DNA from 3 places in the Halobacillus sp. 12SKB genome. Region 1 is predicted to be linked to each of the others. Evidence: predicted binding sites of a transcription regulator. Region 1 holds the regulator's gene; each other region holds the start of a gene.
The links. Region 1 encodes LexA, which represses DNA repair genes until DNA is damaged. Its sites were predicted from a motif close to CGAACATATGTTCG; they were not measured.
Positions count from the first base shown of each region.

Region 2: a site for LexA is predicted at 2,337-2,350, ahead of ruvA (Holliday junction branch migration protein RuvA). Genes of this name have one in related genera too.
Region 3: a site for LexA is predicted at 1,771-1,784, ahead of ACQ4XT_RS12610 (DNA polymerase IV). Genes of this name have one in related genera too.

Region 1 is NZ_JBRFWR010000001.1:3,151,742-3,159,800, forward strand. It holds gene ACQ4XT_RS15730 (Na(+)/H(+) antiporter subunit B) at 1-165, opposite strand, end outside; gene ACQ4XT_RS15735 (cytochrome c biogenesis CcdA family protein) at 232-933, opposite strand; gene ACQ4XT_RS15740 (YneF family protein) at 1,072-1,296, opposite strand; gene tkt (transketolase) at 1,628-3,631, opposite strand; gene ACQ4XT_RS15750 (DUF896 domain-containing protein) at 3,812-4,045, opposite strand; gene ACQ4XT_RS15755 (YneB family resolvase-like protein) at 4,130-4,789, opposite strand; gene lexA (transcriptional repressor LexA) at 5,091-5,714, shown strand; gene ACQ4XT_RS15765 (hypothetical protein) at 5,846-5,980, opposite strand; gene glnA (type I glutamate--ammonia ligase) at 6,095-7,426, opposite strand; gene ACQ4XT_RS15775 (MerR family transcriptional regulator) at 7,451-7,855, opposite strand; gene ACQ4XT_RS15780 (methionine gamma-lyase family protein) at 7,982-8,059, opposite strand, start outside.
Region 2 is NZ_JBRFWR010000001.1:2,389,002-2,397,060, forward strand. It holds gene ACQ4XT_RS11520 (FxLYD domain-containing protein) at 1-415, shown strand, start outside; gene ACQ4XT_RS11525 (hypothetical protein) at 504-848, shown strand; gene ACQ4XT_RS11530 (hypothetical protein) at 853-1,413, shown strand; gene ACQ4XT_RS11535 (BofC C-terminal domain-containing protein) at 1,692-2,261, shown strand; gene ruvA (Holliday junction branch migration protein RuvA) at 2,401-3,018, shown strand; gene ruvB (Holliday junction branch migration DNA helicase RuvB) at 3,037-4,038, shown strand; gene ACQ4XT_RS11550 (DUF2905 domain-containing protein) at 4,035-4,232, shown strand; gene queA (tRNA preQ1(34) S-adenosylmethionine ribosyltransferase-isomerase QueA) at 4,262-5,287, shown strand; gene tgt (tRNA guanosine(34) transglycosylase Tgt) at 5,319-6,458, shown strand; gene yajC (preprotein translocase subunit YajC) at 6,474-6,731, shown strand; gene ACQ4XT_RS11570 (TIGR04086 family membrane protein) at 6,780-7,163, opposite strand; gene ACQ4XT_RS11575 (ArsB/NhaD family transporter) at 7,289-8,059, shown strand, end outside.
Region 3 is NZ_JBRFWR010000001.1:2,592,603-2,600,661, forward strand. It holds gene ACQ4XT_RS12605 (M20/M25/M40 family metallo-hydrolase) at 1-961, shown strand, start outside; gene ACQ4XT_RS12610 (DNA polymerase IV) at 1,802-3,049, shown strand; gene ACQ4XT_RS12615 (YpzI family protein) at 3,109-3,237, shown strand; gene ACQ4XT_RS12620 (small acid-soluble spore protein P) at 3,256-3,405, shown strand; gene ACQ4XT_RS12625 (DUF3892 domain-containing protein) at 3,526-3,750, shown strand; partial or broken gene ACQ4XT_RS12630 (ABC transporter ATP-binding protein) at 4,479-4,985, shown strand; gene ACQ4XT_RS12635 (ABC transporter permease) at 5,177-7,411, shown strand; gene ACQ4XT_RS12640 (aldehyde dehydrogenase) at 7,706-8,059, opposite strand, start outside.

The DNA.
Region 1 (8,059 bases):
GGCCATATACATGAGGATGATTGCTGCAGCAGTCATTAAACCACCGATAAACCCTCCACCTGGAGCATTATGGCCAGCAAAAAATAAATAAACGGAAAACCCTAGTAGGATAAAAGCTATAAGTGTGGTTGTCGTTCTTAATATAATATCGTTGGTCTGGGTCATCAAAAAGCTCCTTTATTTTTTTTCTCTTCTATCATCTTAATATAAATGCTCACTAAAATCCACGGCTTAGAACCCCTGGAAATCGAAGAGTCCGGCAAGGTAGGAAGTCAGCATCGTCATCCAGTCAAAATAAAGGGAAATTCCGACAAGAATCATAATATATCCCCCTACTTTAACAATTCCCGTACTATGCCTTTTAATCCAACTCAATTTGCCAATGAAAAAGGATAAGGCCAAGAAAGGAACGGAAAAACCAAGAGAATAGAACAACATCATGACTAAGAAAAGTTCAGGAGAATCAGCAGCTAATGAAAGGACAGAAGCTAGTATAGGACCTGTACAAGGCGTCCAACCGAGTGAAAATGTAAGTCCGATAAGAAACGTACCTATGTAACCAGAGGGTCTATTCTTAAAGGTTATCTTCCTGTCTTTCATTAAAAAATCAAAGTTAAATACTCCAATAATGACAAAACCGAAGAAAATTATCAGAATGGAACCTAAACGCCGAATAACGGATTCATACTGTATAAAAAATTGGGCAAAAAACGACCCTGAAAATCCTAGTATCAGAAAGATCGTCGTAAATCCTAATAAGAATAAAACCGTATGGATCAGACTTGCTCTTTTCAGCATCCCATTGTCTTCCCGTAGTTCATGTACACTCATCCCAGTAATATAGGAAAGGAATGCAGGGTACAAAGGAAAAACACATGGGGATATAAACGATAAAAACCCTGCTCCGAAAGCAAGGAAAAGATTTACATCCATTCAATCATCACACCTTCGTTCATAGTCGCCTCCTATTGTATCAGAGCTTCAGGCCTAACACGATGTTTATCTTGTGAACATCTAAAGAAGTTCTCATAGAGAAAGCCTTCTTTCATTCAGAAAGAAGGCTTTGTGTCATTATTTCATTTGATTGTTCATTGAACGCATCATCTGATTGATCTTCTTCTGCGAAGGCTTTTGGCCCATCTGCATCATCAGTGTACGTAACATTTGTTCGTTAATTGGCGGGTTCTTTTTCAAATAGTTCATCATATACTTTCTTGCGATGAAGAAGCCTAGAGCTGCACCACCGACAAGAGTCAATAAAGCAATGATGATGACCCAAACGATCCCCAATGTCATGACTTCGTCTTCCTCCTTCGTGTTGTCTCCCATAACAGTATAGTAAAACGTCCTCGAGAATACAATAGTCGTTTCAATATGACCGTAATTCAAAGGCTACTACACAGATCAAGCGTCGATGTGTAAGCAACAGTACCCCAATAAAAAAAGGAGCCATCTGCTATGAACGATGACCGTACCAGAGACAACAATCATTCTTATGCCTATTATATCATATAGCGTAGGGAAACCGAAAATGGTTGTCCCTACTTTCATACCGCATTTTTAAAATGATATTGAAACTCTCAGCATAAAAAGAAGCTGCCTTAGGAACAGGCAGCTTCTTCCTAGTTTATTTCATCAAGTTTTCCGCATGCTTCACTACGTTTTCTACCGTGAAACCATAGTTTTCAATTACAGTATTTCCTGGAGCAGAAGCACCGAATTTGTCGATTCCGATGACGGAACCATCCAAACCTACATAACGGTCCCAACCGAATGATGCGCCCATTTCAACTGCCAGACGTTTACGGACAGAAGAAGGCAGGACCTGTTCTTTATATTCTTTAGGCTGAGCTTCAAAACGATCGAAAGAAGGTACACTGACGACACGTACATCGTAACCATTCTTCTTCAATTCCGCTTGAGCTTCAACAATCAATTGAACCTCAGAACCTGAGGCAAGCAGGATCGCATCCGGCTCTTCTTTATCAGAATCGCTAAGGATGTAAGCGCCTTTCTTCATCCCTTCATATGCACGTTCCTCTGTACCTTCCAGAGTAGGTAACCCTTGGCGTGTAAGGACAAGTGCGGTTGGAGTTGATTCAGACTCTAAAGCAAGTCTCCAAGCTGCATTGGTTTCGTTCCCATCCGCTGGACGAAGCACAGAAAGATTAGGCATCGCGCGAAGAGAAGCCAGTTGTTCTACAGGTTCGTGAGTCGGACCGTCTTCTCCAACGGCAACAGAATCATGAGTGAAGACATAGTTCACTGGAAGGTTCTGCAGGGCAGAAAGACGGACAGCTGGACGCAGGTAGTCACTGAAGACAAAGAATGTACCCGCATAGACTTTTAGCCCTCCGTGAAGGCCCATTCCGTTCATAGCAGCCGCCATGGCAAATTCACGAACACCGAACCAGATGTTTCGACCCGCGTAGTTGTTACGTGAAAAGTCTTCTTCATCTTTAACGGCCGTTTTGTTTGAACCTGCAAGATCGGCACTACCACCAAAGAAATTAGGGATAGCTTTAGAAAGTGCATTGATCGCATCTCCTGAAGCAGCACGTGTTGCAGGGCTGTCTTCTCCGACCTGGTATGTTGGAAGACTTTGATCCCAGCCTTCAGGAAGCTCTCCGCGGATTGCGCGCTCAAATTCTTCCGCAAGCTCCGGATAAGCCTCCTTGTACTGAACCATTAAGTTGTTCCAAGATTCTTCTTTATCCTGACCATTTTGCTGAACTTTTTCTTTAAAGTCCTGATAAACCTCTTCAGGTACGTGGAACGGCTCGTGTTCCCACTCGTAGAACTGTTTCGCAGCTGTTACTTCCTCATCACCTAGAGGAGCACCGTGAGAAGCAGATTTACCAGACTTGTTAGGAGAACCGTACCCAATGACTGTCTTCACTTCGATCATTGTTGGTTGATCTGTGTTCGCTTTTGCTTTCTCTAGTGCTTTCGCTACTTCTTCTGTATTCGTTCCATCCTCGACACGGATCACTTGCCATCCATACGCTTCATAGCGCTTTTCAACACTTTCGCTGAAGGAACGATCAAGATCACCATCAAGAGAAATGTCGTTGGAATCATAAAGAACGATCAATTTACCAAGGCCTAGGTGACCGGCAAGAGAAGCTGATTCCTGTGATACTCCCTCCATCAAGTCACCATCACCACAAATCGTATATGTGTAATGGTCAACAACGTTGTACCCTTCGCGATTATATTTTCCGGAAAGATGAGCTTCAGCCATCGCCATTCCGGTCGCCATTGCAATACCTTGTCCTAGGGGACCTGTAGTTGCTTCTACACCGTCTGTATGACCAAACTCTGGGTGCCCAGGGGTTTTGGAATCCCATTGCCGGAAGGACTTAAGGTCGTCCATCGTCACGTTATAACCGGATAAGTGGAGCAGGCTGTAAAGAAGCATAGATCCGTGTCCGGCTGATAGGACGAAACGGTCGCGGTCAAACCAGTTCGAGTTTTTCGGATTGTGATCCATGAACTGAGTCCATAGTGTATATGCCATCGGCGCTGCACCCATCGGCATTCCCGGGTGTCCGGAGTTTGCTTTTTCTACTGCATCGATTGTTAAAGTTCTAATCGTATTGATTGATGTTTGTTCAAGGCTGTTTGCCATGTTCAACATTCCCCTTTCTTTTCAGGTATATGTACCATGTATTATCCTATAATGAAAATCATTTTGAAACAAGCTTTGTGCAAAATTTCGCACAGCCTCAAACCTAATTTCCCCCTTATCCAGGGAATTAAACAAGAAAAAATCCGCATTCGAAAATTATCGAATACGGACGATTTGGCATTAATTCTTTTTTTCGTTCTTTTGCATTTGACGAAGCTTCTCTGGAGTTACGTCATTCCCTTTCGGATCAATGACGGTCACACCTTTCAACTGATTTTTGAAGGATGCACGTGCATTTTTCAAATATTCCTGGCGCAGCTTCTGCTGTTCTGCTTTTTCTTCCTTCGAAAGCTCTTCCTGCTTAGATTTATTAGCTAGTTCATTTATACGATTAATTTTTTCTTTTGATAACATAGATCCTTCTCCTTTACTCATAGTCTGGATCGTAAAACATGAAAAAGACAAGAAATCCTAAGATCCTTGTCTACATACCTTATATTATCGTGATTCTTCTTCTTTTTCAAGCGATAGGTGCTCCTTGTATCTGCGATGCACCGTAGCTTTTGATACATCATATCCCAAACCTCTCAAAGTCGCTGCGATATCTTTGAATGTCAGGTCACTTTTCCTTAAGCGAACAACTTCTTCAATAGGAAAGTCGATCCTCTCACGGCCGGGTGCCTGATCACGGTTGGATAAGTTGGCGGAGGGATCGTAGCCGCCCTCTACCGCTTTTCTCATCCCCCTCCGTATTTTCATATTATGTATTTTCCTTTGGTATTCTTCTACGATGCCAACAATCTGTAATACCATCGAATCTGATTCCGATAACTGTAATTCTCCATGATTTGAAAGGGAGTACACCTTGACCTTCAAACGGTTCATTTGATGAAACAAAGCGATCTTCGTATTTCCTCGGCCTAATCGTGTTTCATCTTGGATTAATAAGGCTTCCGCACGCCCTGAAGAAAAGTATTCCAGCATGCGGAAAATCCCTTCACGTTCGATATCGTAACCACTCGCTTGTTCTTCAATGCAATCCACAACTTCGAAGCCGTGACGCTCCGCCATGGATGTCAGCTCAGCTTTCTGCCGCTTTAAAGAAGTTACTTGAGCTTCTTTTTCCGTACTTACCCTGCAATACAAAATTACTCTCACTTGGATGTTCCTCTCTCTTTCTCTATTAAACAGCTGTGACCATAGAATAATAGAGAATGATAAAACTAACAATAAAAAGAATGATGTAGGTGTAATCCAGCTTAGATAATTTGTTAAACATTGATAACCCCTCCGCTTTCCTAGAACGAACGTTCCTAAGAACCTGTGTTCGCGTTTGTTAATTCCTATTATATACGAACACAAGTTCTTGTCAATGGTTTTTTTCGAACGCGTGTTTGTATTTTTGAAATATAAGTGGTACAATGTGGTTACTATAATCCTATGTACGAGGTGCTAATCTATGAGTAAACTTTCAAAGCGGCAGCAGGAAATACTAGATTTTATTAAAGAACAGGTTCTAGCAAAAGGATATCCACCGTCCGTAAGGGAGATCGGTCAATCCGTTGGTCTTGCTTCAAGTTCGACTGTGCACGGTCACTTATCCAGATTGGAGAAAAAAGGATACATTAGACGCGACCCCACCAAACCTCGTGCCATCGAAGTAATTGAATTAGAAGAAGATCACAGCATCCCGAGAAGTGAAGCTTCTTACGCTCCAGTAATCGGTAAAGTCACGGCGGGTTCACCGATTACAGCTGTTGAAAACATTGAAGAATATGTCCCTCTACCCGATACACTTGCAGGGTCGGATGACAACACATTCGTACTAATCGTACAAGGGGAAAGTATGATTGAGGCAGGAATTCTTGACGGGGATATGGTCATCGTCAGACAACAACAAACCGCACAGAACGGCGACATCGTTGTTGCGATGACAGAAGACGAGGAAGCCACTGTGAAGCGGTTCTTCAAGGAAAGAAATCATGTTCGCCTGCAGCCTGAGAACGCAACGATGGAACCCATTCTATTACAGGATGTATCCATTCTAGGAAAAGTCGTAGGTCTATACAGGACCGTACACTAAAAGAAAGAGGCGAGTTTAGTTAAACTCGCCTCTTTCTTTATTTATGTCACACTCCAGAGCGTTTACGGATAGAGGTTAAAGGAAGTTCAGATGATATATTATTTATTATGATCATTCTCACCTGTTTTGGCTCATAGCAGTAATATGTTCATCCTGAATGCCGACCACTCTGACCACTCTTTGTGATCAGGCGCGCCTTCGCGTTTGATATAGATCCACTCCCATTTGATCTTCTCCAGTTTTGAAAGCTGTAAGTATGCTTCCATTGGTAAACCTCTATGGCAGGAACATTCGTTCGTTTTTTGTTATATGTAACCTCTCAAAAGTATAGAAATACGTAGAAAAACCCTTGAAGCTAAAGGCCTCAAGGGTTTTAAACTTTAATACGTCTGCAAATATTGTTCGCGCTCCCACGGATGAACCTGAGTGCGGAACATATCCCATTCGATTTCTTTCGCTTCAATGAAGTGTTCAAATAGGTGTTCGCCAAGGGCTTCTACCATAATTGGATCCTGATGCAGCTCTTCCAGTGCATCATACAATGTAGCAGGTAGGTCTTTCACCCCGTGAGCTTCCCGCTCTTTCTTATCCATCACGTAAATGTTTCGATCGACAGGAGCAGGTGCTTCCAGTTTGTTTTCCACACCATCCAGTCCAGCAGCAAGAAGTACAGCCATCGCCATGTATGGGTTCGCTGATGGATCCACACTGCGCACTTCGATTCTTGTGCTCAATCCACGGGATGTCGGAACACGTACGAGTGGACTACGGTTTTGACCGGACCATGCTACATAACACGGTGCCTCGTACCCTGGTACAAGACGCTTGTAGGAGTTGACGGTAGGGTTCGTCACGGCTGTGAAGTTCGTTGCATGCTTGATAATGCCTGCTGTGAACTGATAAGCCACCTCAGAAAGTTGTTCCTTCCCTTTCTCATCAAAAAACGCATTGCCCTTTTCATTGAAAAGAGACATGTTCGCGTGCATACCAGATCCGTTTACACCAAACAATGGTTTAGGCATGAATGTTGCATGCAAACCATGTTGACGCGCAATAGTTTTTACGACGAGTTTGAATGTTTGGATATCATCGCAATGCTTGACGGCATTTGCATATTTGAAATCAATTTCGTGCTGACCAGGAGCTACTTCGTGGTGAGACGCTTCAATTTCAAAGCCCATTTCCTCAAGCTCAAGGACAATATCACGACGGCAGTTTTCACCAAGGTCGGTCGGTGCTAGGTCGAAATAGCCGCCTTTATCATTCAATTCCATCGTTGGTTCGCCTTTTTCATCTAATTTGAATAGGAAAAATTCAGGTTCTGTACCAATGTTGAAAGCAGAAAATCCGAGTTTCTCCATTTTTTTGATGTTACGCTTCAAATTGTAGCGTGGGCACCCTTCAAAAGGAGTTTGGTCTGGGTTATAGATGTCACAGATGAATCGTGCAACTTTCCCTTTTTCTGAAGTCCAAGGGAAGACGACGAAAGTATCCAGGTCTGGCACCAAATACATATCTGACTCCTCGATACGAACGAATCCTTCAATAGAGGACCCGTCAAACATCATCATGCCATCAATAGCTTTATCCAACTGGCTTAGTGGAATTTCTACATTTTTGATTGTACCAAGCATATCCGTGAACTGCAGGCGGATAAACTTGACGTTTTCCTCATCGATTTTTTTGTAAATTTCTTCTTTAGTTAAACCCATTGAATTTCTCCTCTCAACACAATATTAATGGAAGAACCTTGACATTTCTCCCTGTCTTATTGCTAATTTACCTTGTCTTCCCGCTGTGAATAGTTCTCGTTGCAGCATACGACGAAGTTCTTTTTCAGTAAGTTCATTGTGTACTTCCTTCACTTGGTCCTCATCATATACCTCATTATCTGGCTGATCATTCAGCTTCAGAACTTTCTTGATTCCGGCCATGTTCACACCCTGATCGATCAAGTCTTTAATTTCAAGAAGCCGATCGACATCATTGAATGAGAACATGCGGCGGTTCCCTTCTGAACGGGCCGGCTGAACAAGCTCGTGCTGTTCATAGTACCGGATCTGCCGTGCAGTAAGGTCTGTCAATGATTGAACAATCCCCATCGGGAATAACGGCATAGAACGACGAATTTCATCACTCATCGACGTGCCACCTCCCCATAAGAATGATACTTTAATTATACGACACGAAAGGGATATGTCAACATATGTGAGGAATGTTCACACAATTTGGAGTTGTTTTTTGAAAGGGTTACCATTACCTTTACTTCAAGCTTTGACCATACCCTCTTCTACCAACTGCTGCACTGCTTGTACGACAGCGATCTTTACATGCGCATAAGTCAA
Region 2 (8,059 bases), 760 kb from region 1:
TAATCTATATAACGAAAATCTTGAAGTCGTTAAGGGTATTTTAGGTGAAGAGAATATATCTGATGAAAATTTAGATATGGAGTACGTTAGATTAATGCAAAATGTTGAAAGTGAATACGAAGATATTCAAAAAGACTCTATGCCTTCGTTATCATTAGAAGATACAAACTGCCGCACAGAGAATGGCTACATTAAAACAACTGGCTATATAAAAAATAACGATTCAAAGTCTTTTTCTTATGTGAGAGTCCAAGTTACCTACTTAGATAATAATAAAAATGTAATTGATACCGATTGGACTTACGCAGTTGATTCTCAACCACTTAAACCTAATGATCGAACATCGTATGAAATTTCTTCTCCCAAAAACAGTGAGGTAAAAAACTGTACTCATTCTATTACCGAATATCAATAACATAAATACCTTCATTACGAAGTTTATTTTTCAAGCCACTCATTTCGAGTGGTTTTTATTTTGCATTATTTTAGATAGGAGTGATCAAATGAACAATATACAACGTCTTGAAATGGAGACTAAAGGTGTCCAGTTAGAACAAAATGAATTAATTATCTACCTACAAGAAAATGGACTTCAACCACATGAATCATACAATGCTGAATCTGCCACAAGTAAGAAACAGATATATCAATCTGCCCTCTCTATTCTTGAATCATTAGCCAACAACCCTACACAAATGAAAAATAAAACATATGAAGATATGTCTGTATCTGACTTTGCTATCAGCATTCAAAATAGGATTGATCAATTAGAACGGAAAGTACGGAAACTAAAAACTGATGAACAGATTGAAAATGAATCCAACTTCTTCAGATTGTTTGGGGAGTGATTGAATGTTTGAGACAGAATTTAGTGAGTTTGTTAATGAGTTTGGTGTGAGTGTACATATTAATGAAGAAAGTCGAAAAGTAATCATTTCGTCTAAGACTGTTAATGAAGATTTTGATGATAGGGAAATACATACTGACTTTAATATTAAACGTGGAGATATCGTTCAATTTGATAATGGTGATTGGATTGTAATTTCTGAGGTTGCTGCTAAACGTTCTTTTGAATATAAAGCAATTATCCGTCCATGTAATCAAGCAATAGGAGTAGTTACAACTGAGCAAGTGTTTACTGGAGAATACGATCCTATGAATCGTCCCATTTACGATACGGTAGAGACAACAACTAATGTACCTGCATTTGTCGATTGGCAAAGGTTAAGTATAGAAGGTACTCAAATACGTTTGTCAGATACTGATATAGATATTGTTGTACAAGATAATGAAACAACTTCTACTATTGTAGTTAATGATGAGTTTGATTTAATCGACAAAAGGTATGCCGTACAGAACATAAATAAGTTTAAACAAGGTCTTCTTATATTACGTGCAAGTGTAACTTCCTAATAAAAAGGTATGATGTACAGGTTAAAAGGAGTGGCTTTTCTTGGGTATATTTGCTAAGATATACTTATCAATATCTTACATAAGAGAGAAGAGTAAAAGCCATATCTATAGGGATTTTCCTTTATAAATGTTTGCATTAGACAGGAAGTCTATCACAACCTTGATGCAGATGAAGCGATTCTGGAAAAATTATCGTGATCTCCCATTGCTATGATAATAACTTCTGTTTCTGGACACACTAGAAACAGAAGTTATTTTTATTTAGGGGGGATCCTGTCATGAAACGATGGGCCTTAATTGTTGGGTTAGCCATAGGCGTTGCAGTATTGAGTTGGTCGATCATTGATCAAACTCCACCGAAAACTTTTAAAGATAACACGCCACAAAGAGTCATCCAGGGTAAGGAGGAGCAATCAGAATCAGTGGAAACGTTGGTTAAGCCTGAACCTTTGAAGCTGACAGTCATTCTGAAGGAGCATTATATAGATGGTGTGACAGAAACCACAAAGAAAGAAGAAACCATCTGGTCTATGATGGATTTTTGGGCTTCGTATGAGGGATGGACGGTTGAAGAACAGGAAATAGATAAAGTAGTTTTTCAAAGGGAAGTTGATGATATTTCTCCTTTGACAAAACAGACAGGGTATTTTGGTTTAACAGAGGATGGGGAGTTAGCCGTCTTTCAAGGTCTTCCTGATCAAGGGAAGGTCATTGAGTCCTTTAAACCAATCCCCATTAAGCCTCTTGAAAGTAAAAGAGAGCATGAGTTGAAACAGGGAATTAAAATCAAGGACCACCGGCATTTTGAGCAAGTCGTCCGTCAATTTTCCAAAGAAGAGGAAGTATAAAAGACGTGAAACAGCCACCATTATTGTGGCTGTTTTGTTCCGTTTCAAGGGAGGTTCACTGCTTTTATCCATGGGCGAACATGTGCTTGTATGTTACAATAGGAAGGATAGCAATAAAGGGTAGAGAGGGAATTTTACAATGATTAGTTACGTGAAAGGTCAATTGACGACACTCGATGAAGGGTCGTTGACAATAGAAACAGGCGGCATAGGATACGAAGTGCTATGCGCTAATCCATTTCATTTTCAGGATTCGATGAACAAGGAAGTCAAAGTACATACGTACCATTATATAAGAGAAGATAATCAATCGCTTTTTGGTTTCAAGAAAAAAGAAGACAAACAACTATTCGCTCAATTACTGAACGTTTCCGGGATTGGACCTAAAGGAGCTCTTGCTATTCTTGGTACCGTCAGCGTGCCAGAATTCGTATCGGCCATTGAGCAGGAAGACGATAAATACTTAACGAAATTTCCGGGAGTAGGGAAGAAGACAGCTCGTCAGATGATCCTTGATTTGAAAGGGAAACTAATTGTCTGGCTTCCAGATGAAGATAATGAAGACACCCTATTCTATCAGGAAGATCTAACCTCGAAAGAGAAAAGGGCTGTAGTGGATGACGCAATTGAGGCTTTAAAAGCTTTAGGTTATACAGAAAAAGAAGTGAAGTTTGTCCGTACAGAACTTGAAAAAGCCAAACATGGCAGCGTGGATGATTATGTCAGACAAGGGCTGCAACTATTGATGAAATCTTAAGGTGAGGAGGGATGAATGTTGGAGGATCGCATGATATCTGGAGAACAACAGGAAACTGATCAGGAGATTGAGCTTAGTTTACGACCAGAAACTCTGAAGCAGTATATTGGTCAGGATCAGGTGAAAAATAATCTAAGCATCTTCATTGAAGCAGCAAAAATGCGAAATGAGCCGCTTGATCATGCGCTGTTGTATGGACCACCCGGGTTAGGTAAAACCACTCTTGCTTCGATCATTGCTAATGAGATGGGCGTTCAGTTTAGAACAACAGCTGGTCCAGCGATTGAGAGGGCTGGGGATTTGGCCGCGATATTATCATCTTTGGAACCAGGGGATGTCCTTTTCATCGATGAAATCCACCGCCTTCCACGTTCTGTAGAAGAAGTCCTCTATCCTGCAATGGAGGATTTTTGTCTTGATATCGTCGTAGGTACGGGGCCAAGTGCCCGTTCTGTCAGGCTCGATCTTCCCCCTTTCACATTGGTCGGTGCCACCACTCGAGCCGGCTTGCTTTCCGCACCTCTCAGAGATCGATTCGGGGTGCACAGCCGCCTGGAATATTACGATACCAAAGCGCTTTGTTCCATTGTAGAACGGACAGCAGAAATATTTTCTGTTGATATCGATGGTGCGGCAGCTGTTGAAATCGCACGACGTTCCAGAGGAACACCAAGGATTGCAAACCGCTTGTTAAAGCGTGTCCGCGATATTGCTCAAGTAAAAGGTGAGACAGTCATTAGCAAGGAAACGACAAAGGAAGCGCTTGAAATGCTGCAAGTAGATGCAGAAGGTCTTGATTTTATCGACCACAAGTTGCTGAAAGGGATCATGGATAGCTTCCAGGGAGGGCCTGTAGGCTTGGATACGATCGCCGCAACGATTGGAGAGGAGCCTCAGACGATCGAAGATGTCTATGAGCCCTTCTTGCTGCAAATCGGTTATATCCAACGGACACCAAGAGGCCGGGTAGTCACACCTAAAGCCTACGCTCACTTCAACAGGGAGGTGCCTGGCTCTTGACGGGCTTTGGTAAAATCTTTATTGTAATAGGGATTGTGTTCATATTGATCGGTATACTATGGAGTATATTTGGGAAATTACCAGGGGATCTTAGCTTTAAAAGAGGGAACGTTACGTTCTATTTTCCCATTATGACTTCCATTATTGTGAGCATTGTCCTTTCGTTGATTTTCTATTTCATAAGAAAATTTTGATACATTAAACATAAGAATAGGGGATTCACATGGATATCAAGCAATACGATTTTGATTTGCCGGAGGAGCTGATCGCTCAAGTTCCATTAGAAGATCGGACAGCTTCCCGGCTTATGGTTTGTGATCGTACAGAACAAACCATTGAACATCGGCATTTTTCTCAAATCACTGATTACTTAGAAAAAGGTGACTGCCTTGTATTGAATGACACGAAGGTTTTACCTGCTCGGCTATACGGTGCTAAAGAGGGGACCGGTGGAAAAGTAGAGGTCCTTCTTCTTCACCAGACCGAAGATGATGAGTGGGACGTGCTTGTCAAACCCGCGAAAAAGGTGAAAGTAGGCACGAAGATTGTCTTCGGAGAAGGGAAACTTGTAGCCGAGTGTACGGAATTGCAAGAGCATGGAGGACGCAAAGTCAAATTCAGCTACGAAGGCATTTTCCTTGAAGTATTGGAATCTCTTGGAGAGATGCCTTTACCTCCATATATCAAAGAGCAGTTGTCTGATAGAGATCGATATCAGACGGTCTATGCGAAAGAAGAAGGCTCAGCAGCTGCCCCTACAGCAGGACTGCACTTTACCGAAGAACTGTTAGAGGATTTGCAGGCGAAGGGGATTGAACTTGCGTACTTGACTCTTCACGTAGGGCTTGGCACCTTCCGACCTGTCAGTGTAGATCAAGTGGAGGAGCATGATATGCATGCCGAATTCTATCAGTTGAGTGGAGAAACAGCCAATCAGCTGAATGCTGTCAAAGAAAGAGGCGGAAGAATCATTTCTGTTGGGACGACCTCAACGAGAACTCTCGAGACGATCATCCGTGATCACGGGACATTCAAAGAGGCAAGCGGTTGGACGGATATCTTCATTTATCCGCCACAAAAGCTGAAAGCCATCGATGGATTGATTACAAACTTCCATTTGCCAAAGTCCACACTAATTATGCTGGTGAGCGCCTTTGCCGGACGCGACTTTATTTTGGAAGCCTATAAACAGGCAGTAGAAGAAAGGTATCGTTTCTTCAGTTTTGGAGATGCGATGTTCATTAAATGATCTTATGGGTCAAGAGTAAGAAAGGATAGAAATCATGGCAATCACATATGAATTGATTAAAACATGTAAGCAGACAGGCGCACGATTGGGGAAGGTCCATACTCCGCATGGGTCTTTTGAAACACCAATGTTTATGCCTGTCGGAACACTAGCAACCGTTAAAACAATGAGTCCGGAAGAGTTGGAGCGCATGGGCGCACAAATCATCCTCTCGAATACGTATCACCTGTGGCTCCGTCCTGGGGAAGACATCATTGAAGAGGCGGGTGGTCTGCACAAGTTCATGAACTGGAACGGATCCATTCTAACGGACTCTGGCGGATTCCAAGTCTTCAGTTTGAGTGACCTTAGAAAAATTGAAGAAGAGGGTGTCCATTTCCGTAACCATATTAGTGGGGAAAAGCTTTTCTTATCTCCAGAAAAAGCGATGCACATTCAAAACGCCCTTGGACCGGATATTATGATGGCCTTTGATGAGTGCCCTCCATATCCTGCCGAGCATAAGTACATGAAAGATTCTGTAGAGCGTACGAGCCGCTGGGCTGAGCGCTGCTTGGAAGCACATAAACGTCCGCATGACCAAGGCTTATTCGGGATCATTCAGGGTGGAGAGTATGAAGATTTACGCCGTCAAAGTGCTCGTGACCTGACATCCTTGGACTTTCCGGGTTACGCCATCGGTGGTTTGTCTGTTGGTGAGCCGAAAGACGTTATGAATCGTGTTCTTGAATTTACCACTCCTCTGATGCCGGATCAAAAGCCCCGTTATCTGATGGGTGTCGGTTCCCCCGATTCACTAATCGATGGAAGCATCCGCGGAATCGATATGTTTGACTGTGTACTCCCAACACGAATTGCTAGGAATGGGACGCTGATGACTTCTGAGGGAAGACTTGTGGTGAGAAATGCGAAATACGCACGTGATTTCCGTCCAATTGATGAGAATTGTGATTGCCACACATGCCGGAATTACAGCCGGGCTTATATCCGCCATTTAGTCAAAGCTAACGAAACTTTCGGTTTCAGACTTACGACTTATCATAATCTTTATTTTCTGTTAAACTTAATGAGGCAAGTGCGTGAAGCCATTAGAGAAGATCGACTCGGTGACTTTAGAGAAGAATTCTTTGAAATGTATGGTTTCAACAAACCAAACGCAAAGAACTTTTAGAAAGGGGGAAAATAAATGGATACATTAGTAGGTTTACTTCCAATTATTCTAATGTTTGTCATTTTCTATTTCCTATTGATTCGACCGCAGCAAAAGAAACAGAAGCAAGTACAACAAATGCAGTCGGACCTCCAAAAAGGCGATAGAGTTATAACAATCGGAGGACTTCACGGAACGATTCATGCGATTGATGAAGGTACTCTTGTGATTTCTGTACAAGATGGTACTCAACTGAAATTCGATCGTTCATCTGTACGTGAAAAATTGAGCTAATCAAATGCAATCCCGCTACATATCCTTGTAGCGGGATTTTACGTTTTATCATCTTTTTACGGTTTTCCGTGGCAGGTTGACCCCTATCATGCCTCCAAGCCAGGCCGCAAGAACCAGGCCTCCAAAATAACTCAACTGAGGCAGGGAAACCCATGAGTTTTCAAAAATGACCTGAAATAAAACCATGGCACTGACGAAGATCAGCCCTGTCATCCCCCCAGAGAGCCATCCCTTCTGTTCTCCCTTATAAGCAGCCAGCATGCCACCTATGGCGAGTATGCTGATACCGGCGACTAAAGCCAATTGATTGAGTGTCTCATATTCCATCCCAGTAAACCTTAGTAAAAGTGCTAACACTCCAGCAAATACAATCATCAAAATGAAAATAGAGCCGACTCCATACCCCAGGACCCCTGACAATAACTTTTTCATCCCATCCCCCCTTGATATGCTTGTCACTTTTATCTATATGCATGAAAACTCTATAGATAGAAGCAGATATTTTCCACTGGACTTGAATAAGTATTAGTAAAGTCCGTCCAAAAAGGGGAAGATCTATGTCAACTGTACTCGCAATCCTTATCTTTGTAGCTAGCTATGTACTGATTATGACGGAGAAGTTAAACCGTGCACTGGTAGCTGTAGCAGGTGGCGTACTTCTTTTAATGACAAAGATTTATGAGTGGGAACAAGCTTTTGGTTTTATAGACTGGAATACCGTTGCCCTCCTGTTTTCTATGATGGTGTTGGTTTCTATCACGAAAAAAACGGGGATTTTCACTTTTTTAGCTATTTGGTTAGCACAGCTTGTAAAAGGAAGACCTGTTCCGCTGTTGCTGGTAACAGCCCTTTTTACAGCGGTAGGGTCTGCTTTTTTAGATAATGTTACGACGGTCCTTTTGTTTGTACCTGTATTATTAACCCTCGTAGATCGTTTGAAACTACCGGCATTTCCTTACCTGATCATGACGATTTTCAGCTCCAACATTGGGGGTACGGCTACACTTATCGGTGATCCTCCGAACATTATGATCGGACAGGCGGTGGACCACTTCAGCTTTGTATCATTCCTTTATCATCTAGGACCTGTGGTATTGATTATCTTTATCCTCGTAACGATTGGCGTCATCCTGTTATTCCGCAAAGGACTGACGTATGATCAGGCATTAGCTGAAGATTTAATGAAAGTAGATGCGAAAGAACATCTGAAAATGTCTCCTTTGCTCTTTCAATCCATTTCCGTAATGCTTTTGACCATCATCGGTTTTATGATGCATCCGTTTATCCATATGGATATTACGACTATCGCTGTCAGTGGAGCTCTCTTG
Region 3 (8,059 bases), 560 kb from region 1:
TGGGGCAAACAACCTTATTTGTAATTTAGAAGGCTCTAAAAAGGAAGCAGAGCCGATTTACTTCACTTCTCACATGGATACGGTGGTTCCAGGTAACGGTGTGAAACCTTCTGTTGAAGATGGTTATATCGTGACCGATGGAACAACAATCCTTGGAGCTGATGACAAAGCGGGTGTCGCTGCGATTCTTGAAGCCATCCGTTCTCTTCAGGAACAAAATGTCGAGCATGGCGACCTGCAGTTCGTCATCACTGTAGGAGAAGAAAGTGGCCTCGTTGGCGCGAAGGCACTTGATGCTTCCATGCTCAAAGCTAAATACGGGTATGCGCTCGATAGTGACGGTCAAGTTGGAAACATTATCGTAGCTGCTCCTACACAGGCGAAAATCAACGCCATTGTCAAAGGGAAGACAGCTCATGCAGGAGTTGCTCCTGAAAAAGGGATTTCAGCAATAACACTGGCTTCCCGTGCAATAGCTAAAATGCCGCTGGGACGGATCGATGACGAAACAACAGCGAACATCGGACGTTTTGAAGGTGGTCAAAAAACGAATATCGTTTGTGACCACGTAGAAGTCTTAGCAGAAGCCCGTTCTTTAGACCCTGAAAAAATGGAAGCGCAAGTAGAGAAAATGAAACGAGCATTCCAAGAAACAGCGGAAGAAATGGGTGGCGAAGTCGAACTTGATGTCGAAATCATGTACCCTGGCTTTAAGCAACAAGCGGGAGATCAAGTCGTGGAAGTCGCACGTTCTGCTGCGAAACGCATCGATCGTGAAAGTGAACTGTTAACAAGCGGCGGCGGAAGTGATGCCAACGTCATCGCAGGGCACGGCGTACCTACAGTCAACTTGAGTGTAGGGTATGAAGAAATTCATACAACCAACGAGCGCATGCCTGTTAGTGAGCTTGAAAAAATCGCAGAGTTCGTAACGGCGATCGTTGAAGAAGTAGCACAATAACTTGACACCCCGATACTCCCTGAATCTTCAGGGAGTATTTTTTATATTCTCTATTACACCCTTCCACATAAGCTCTCTTTTCTTGAAGACTCAGTTTCGAGACTTTTGTTGAGTGGATGGGGCTTCGGGGAATAACTCGCTTTCCGCGGGAGCGCGGTGAGCCTCCTCGGACTTCGTCCTGTGGGGTCTCACCCTGCACTTTTTTCCTCTACGATATCCGGTTCCGGCGCCTAGCGGCTAGTGAGACTTCCCTCGCTTCTGTACGATAAGTCAACATCGAATCACTTCGTTCTCCGTGTTTCCTTTATCTCCGCCAGCTCAGTCCAGTCCAGTCCAGTCCATACGCCGCTGATCGAGGCGCCTGCACACTTATATTAGGAGTCTCGCCATTCCCCTCCGCCCACTTGCCGGAAGAAATTCTCGAAACTACCTTCCAGCAATAGGAGCTTTTATGGTTGAGAAGCCTATATCAACGCGGTTTATGCAGGATTTAAAAGAGTTTTAGGCAGGGTACTATAAGAGGGATTTCGAGAACCTCATATGGTAAAGGGGCGGAGGGAAACGGTGAGACTCCTGTGGGAAGTGCGTGGTAGATGAGACCCCGCAGAGCGTTAGCTCGAGGAGGCTCATCACTCGCCCACGGAAAGCGAACCTTTTCCCGGAGCCCCTAAATCCACACAAACATCTCGAAATCAAGTCTTCCACAACCCTGTCAGTGAGTTCAATAACGCGATTATGAGTTTTATGTTTTGGACAAACAATAAATAAGGCATTGTGGAACATGAACAAAGCATGGCATGTTATAATAGAGAACAAATGTTCCAATGGAGGAAGAACGTTATGCAGTCCAGATGGTATCCCAAAAAAGGACGCGTCATTTTTCATGTCGATATGAACAGTTTCTATGCGTCTGTGGAAGCAGCTTTTGATCCATCTTTAAAAGGAAAGCCGCTTGCCATCGCAGGAAACCCTGAAGAAAGACGCGGAATCATTGTCACTAGCAGCTATGAAGCCCGCAAATATGGAGTTAAAACGACGATGCCTTTAGGAGAGGCTCGACGGTTGTGTCCTGAACTCATTGTTATGGGACCAACGTTTGAACGATACCGTACAGCGTCCAAAGAGATGTTTAAAATTCTAGCTGATGTGACACCGCTCGTTCAGCCGGTTTCCATTGACGAAGGTTATATGGATATTACCGACTGTGCGGACCAAGGTTCCCCTCCAGAAATAGCCGAGCGTATTCAGCAGCGTATCAATGACGAGCTCGATCTTCCTTGCAGTATTGGGATAGCCCCAAATAAATTTTTGGCAAAAATGGCTTCTGATATGAAAAAGCCTATGGGAATTACGATTTTACGGAAAAGAGATCTTGAAACAAAACTATGGCCTTTACCGATAGAAGAAATGTACGGAGTCGGTTCAAAAACAGCAGAGAAACTAAGAAAAATCGGTATTGAAACCATTAGAGGATTAGCTGAACACCCTGTCCTTGAGTTGAAGGGTGTTCTTGGAATCAATGGAGAGCGATTGAAAAACAGAGCGAATGGAATAGATGATCGGCCTGTCGATCCTGATGCTGTTCATGAATTTAAAAGTATCGGCACATCAACAACGCTTCCACAAGATACGACGGATGATACAGAAATACAAACGGTCATACGCAGACTTTCCAATAAAGTAGAAAGTCGGATGAAGAATAAAAAGGTTCTTGCAAGAAATGTCCAGTTGACGATACGTTATCATGATCGGAAGACAGTAACACGCAGTCGGCAGCTGCAGGAATTTATTCATTCCTCTGAGGACCTCTTTCAAGTGTCGATGCAGTTATTTGATGATCACTGGAATCAGCAGCCTGTTCGCCTGCTCGGTGTTACCGCGAGTGATCTTGCTGAGAAATCAGAAGTCAGTCAACAACTGGATCTTTTTAATTTTGAACAGTATGCCAGCAAGGAAAAATTGTATAAGACGATTGATGATCTGACTGAGAAATATGGCAAAAACCCTTTCCGTGACCTTAGTAATCCGACGAATCCTCAGGTGAATACGAGCTTTCAAAAGGATTTTCTCGACGATTTCAAAAAATGATTCCCAGGCATAGCCTCCACCTTCTTTTCCATACTAAGAGAGAAGGGAGGCGTTCTAGAATGGGTAGAGATCGACAAGAGAAAAAGTTAAAAAAATCCGGCAGAGTGGAGTCCGATCGTGATCAGCGCTTAAGTTATCCTGGTGCGACCGCGATGGAGGGGCCAGAAGCAGCTCGTAAACGCAGATAAACAAGGAGGCGGATTTTTATGGGCAGACGTATGGGACCAAAACAACAAGAACAACCAAACTTACCACTAGGGCCGAAACAAGCATACGGGGAACCGGCTCAAGGATCTCATAAAGTGAAAAACAGACAGCATTCGCGTCAAAAACAGAAATCTTCTCACGATATGTAAGGTAAAAAGGCAGCCGTCTGGCTGTCTTTTTATTTATCTAACCATCCAATAATCCCCTCCGGATGGGGGGCATATGATCTCGATTCTTGGACAAAATAATTCTTGAGGAGGTTGAGAATGATGCCAGAACGAATTGTCGCCGTTAGAAAAAACGGGCAAGGTAGCATTGTTGAAATGCAACTGTCGTCAGGACAAGTGATCGATTATAAGCGAGCACATGAAATGGCGCGCAGTGGTGAACTGGAACACGTGAACCTCATTCGAGGTAAAGATGGAGAAGATCATCTGCGCAGTGAACCAGATGGCATTCAATCCAACAACTTGGACAACCTTCCATCTTTTTAATAGAGAACCCAGGCAAAGCCTCGCGCTTGCCTGGGTTTTCTTTTCTTTCACTAAAGCTCCCTAATCGGGAAGACTCAGTTTCGAGATAATCCGCGATTCGTTGCCTAGGTTGAGCGTCAGGGGTGTCTGGGAAGCTACTCGCTTTCCTGTGGGGGAGTGGCGAGCTTCCTCGGACTACGTCCTGCGGGATCTCGCCGATCTCTTTTCTCCCACGGAAGTCTCGCAGCTTCCCAACCACCCCATTCAATGAATGTGAGAAACGAATCCCTTTCCCAAGATGGATTGTTTTACACTATCCCACTGTTAGAAGCATACAGCCCTTGACACAAGCTCTCATACTCGGAATGACCAAAAACCCTACAAGCAGAGTATCCGAGAATTGGTTTCGAGCCACTCACCTGGTTAAGGGGCGGAGGGGAATGGGGAGACTCCTGCGGGAAAAAAGTGCATGGTGAGACCCCACAGGACTTAGTCCGAGGAGGCTCACCGCGCTCCCACGGAAAGCGACTCATTCCCCGCAGCCCCCATCCACTCAACAAAAGTCTTGAAATCGAGTCTTCCACTTTCCTTCCATTATCTGCGATAAAAATAGTGATCGGGATGATAAATAATGAAATATATACATATAAATATTTCAAAAAGTTATTGACTTCTTTTTTTATTGAGGTACACTAAAAATGAAATAATTGATGTGTTTCATTACAAAACTTTTAATTGGAGATGATGAAATGGCAATCTTCGCAAATCAAGTCAATAAAACGTATCAGAGCGGAGAAGTAACAGTTCAGGCGCTGCGCCAGGCGTCATTAGAAGTACCAGATAAAAAAATCGTAACGATTCTTGGACCTTCAGGGTCAGGGAAATCAACGCTACTCAATGTCATTGGGGGCATAGACCGTTACGATTCAGGATCAATCAAAGTAGGAGATACCATCCTTGATCAATTAAAGGATCGTCAACTTACGGATTACCGCCGGAAATTCGTGGGGTTCATTTTTCAACAGTACAATTTAATTCCAACGCTGACCGTCGAAGAAAATGTTGAAGTCGGGCGGGAATTGAGTCAGCAGCCGCTTAATATGAAAGATATTTTAGAAAAAGTAGGAATGTGGGATAAGAAAGATAAATTTCCTTTTCAATTGAGTGGAGGTGAACAGCAGCGTGTCGCAATTGCGAGGGCGCTAATAAAGAACCCGCAACTTTTACTATGTGATGAACCTACAGGAGCCCTGGATGAAGAAACAGGGAAAAATATCCTGAAGTTGTTGAAGTTCGTCAATGAGCAGTATGGAACGACGGTCTTAATCATCACTCACAACCAGGGGATCGGGGAGATGGCTCATTCCGTTATCCGGATGAAAAGCGGTGAAATTGTAGATTCCTATGAAAATGAAAATCCTGTACAGCCAGAGAAGGTGACATGGTCATGATCTTAAAGAAATCTGTGTTCAGGACTTTAAAAGAAAAGAAATTCCAATATGCCGGGGTGGCTGTTCTTCTTTTACTAGCAGTGATGCTTTATGTCTCCTTATCCATGGCCATTACGACACTGGAATCAAGAAATGAAACTTTTTCGGAGGACTACAAACAGGAAAGCTTTCATTTTGTAGCTGGGGGGGAAGTTACAGATGAACAGCTCTCCTCATGGGAGAATAAGTATAATGTCATTTTAGAAAAACGTAAGTATGCAGATTTTGAAATCGATGATTCGACATTGCGCGCGTTTACGACTACTGATTCCGTTAACATCCCTTACATTTCTGAAGGAAAAGCACCATCGAGCAATCAAGAGCTGGCGATTTCCAAAGTGTATGCGGAAAAACATCAACACGAACTGGGCGATATCATCACACTGGACGACCAAAAGTTTGAAATCACAGGATTCGTTTACTTGCCTGATTATATTTATATGGTCGAACAAATGACAGATTTGTTAGCAGATGCTGAAAAATTCGGTGTCGCAGTCGTTTCCGGTTCAAGTTTTCCCATGAATGCACAAACGGAAATTCTAGGCTGGACGGAGAATGGAGACGTTCCTGATGGGTTGAGGGAAGCGGTAAGTGAAGAAACGGCTCTTTTGCAATTCGTGAACTCAGAAGATAACCCGCGTATAGGTTTTGTAGAAACAGAAATCGAAGGTGCAAAAGGCATGACGACGACATTACCGCTGTTCATTCTTGCCCTTTCCATTGCTATGGTTTTGATGTTGATGAAGCGACGTATGGAAATGCAGAGAAAAGAAATCGGGACGCTGATGGCGCTTGGGTATCGGAAGAAAGAATTGGTCCGTCATTACTTAGGCTATGCCTGGGTCATCGGATTGGCAGGAACAGTCGGTGGCTTAACTGCGGGTGCTGGTCTGTCTGTACCGCTTTCGAATCTGTACGCGAATTACTTTAATTTACCAGCCCTTTCCATGTTTGACTGGGATCCTTTTGTTCTTGTCATAGGATTTGTCCTTCCTTTATTGCTTTTGATCTTGCTAACGACTTTCGTCATCAGTCGAACGTTACGAACAGAACCATTGACACTCCTGAGACCTAAAGAAATGTCCAGTGGGAAAAAATCCTGGCTTGAAAAACTTCCACTTTTGCAAAAAGGAAGCTTTATTCGCAGGTTTCGTTTGAGGTTACTAGTGAGAAATAAAGCGAGAAGCTTCTATATTTTTATCGGGGTGATGTTCTCAACCGTTTTATTATTGTTTGGATTGATTACGTTCAATAGCATGGATCAGCTTGTAGAAACAACGTATAAGGAAATTTTAAAATACGATTATGCTATCCACTATCAATCGTTAATTACAGAAGAAACGGAGGATGAACAAAGTCCTTTTATAATGAACGAACTTGGTGTCGTGGATGAAGACGTGAAGGTTACGGCTTATGGAATGGAAAAAGATAACGAGTTTATTCAATTGAGTGCTGAAGGAGAAAGCCTGCAATCCAATTTATCGCAAGGAGCCATTATCAGTGCTCCTCTAGCCGCGGTACTTGGTGTAGGGGAAGGGGATGTAATCAACCTCGAAAATTCATTGAACTCGGATACGATGCAGGTAGAGGTCGCTGCAGTGGCAGACCTTTACATTGGGAATAACTTATATCTTCCTCGCGAGGAATTGAATGATTTCCTTGGCTTCCCTGAAGAGGCCTATACAGGTACATGGCAGAAACAGTCCCCGGAGAATAGTGAAAATGTTTATATGGTAGAAGATAAGCAGAAGGCGATTGACAGTTTTGAATCGACGACAGGAGCAACTAGAGCGTCGGTTGCAGGGATGGCCGTTTTCGCTGTATTAATTGGAGTGATTGTTCTTACTTTGCTCACTAATTTGATCGTTGAGGAAAATTCACCTTCCATTTCGTTGTTTAAAGTGATGGGCTATCATGATAAAGAAGTTTCTAAACTTGTTTTGAGTGTGTACACCCCTATCGTATTGATTGCTTACTTTGTCTCTATTCCTCTAGCAAGTTTGAGTTTGGAGCAAACGATGAACACGTTGGTGCAGGAGACCGGTTTTCTTATGCCGACTGATGTAGCATGGTGGATGGTAGTGATCGGATTCATAGTCATCCTGCTTACGTATTGGCTTTCTCTTGGACTATCCAAACGAAAGTTGAAGAATGTCTCGTTGCAGGAAGCATTGAAAAAGCAACAGGACTAGAGAAAAAGGACAGCGGCCCGGCCGCTGTCCTTTTTCGCGCGCAAGAAAGCCGAGTCGCGCGCAAGAAAGCCGAGTCGCGCGCAAGAAAGCCGAGTCGCGCGCAAGAAAGCCGAGTCGCGCGCAAGAAAGCCGAGTCGCGCGCAAGAAAGCCGAGTCGCGCGCAAGAAAGCCGAGTCGCGCGCAAGAAAGCCGAGTCGCGCGCAAGAAAGCCGAGTCGCGCGCAAGAAAGCCGAGTCGCGCGCAAGAAAGCCGAGTCGCGCGCAAAAAAAAAGCGAGCGCTATGCTCGCTTTTTACTATCCAAAGAATTTCTTCAGCACCGCCATGCCTAGCTGAGACCCGGGATAGCGGAAATTCTGATCGAAACGGGTGGTTTGTTTTGTGATGCTTTTTTCGTGCGTAAAGGTATCAAAGCTTCGTCTGCCATGATAGCTGCCCATACCGCTCTCGCCAACCCCTCCAAATGGCAGGTGTGGATTGATGATATGGTAAAGGGTATCGTTGATGCATCCACCTCCGAAAGAGATTGAGTTGAGGATGCGCTGCTGTTCGACTTCGTTTTCGCCGAAGTAATAGAGGGCAAGGGGCTTCGGACGGCTGTTGATCTTATCAATCGCTTCGTCCAATTCATGATAAGTCAATACAGGGAG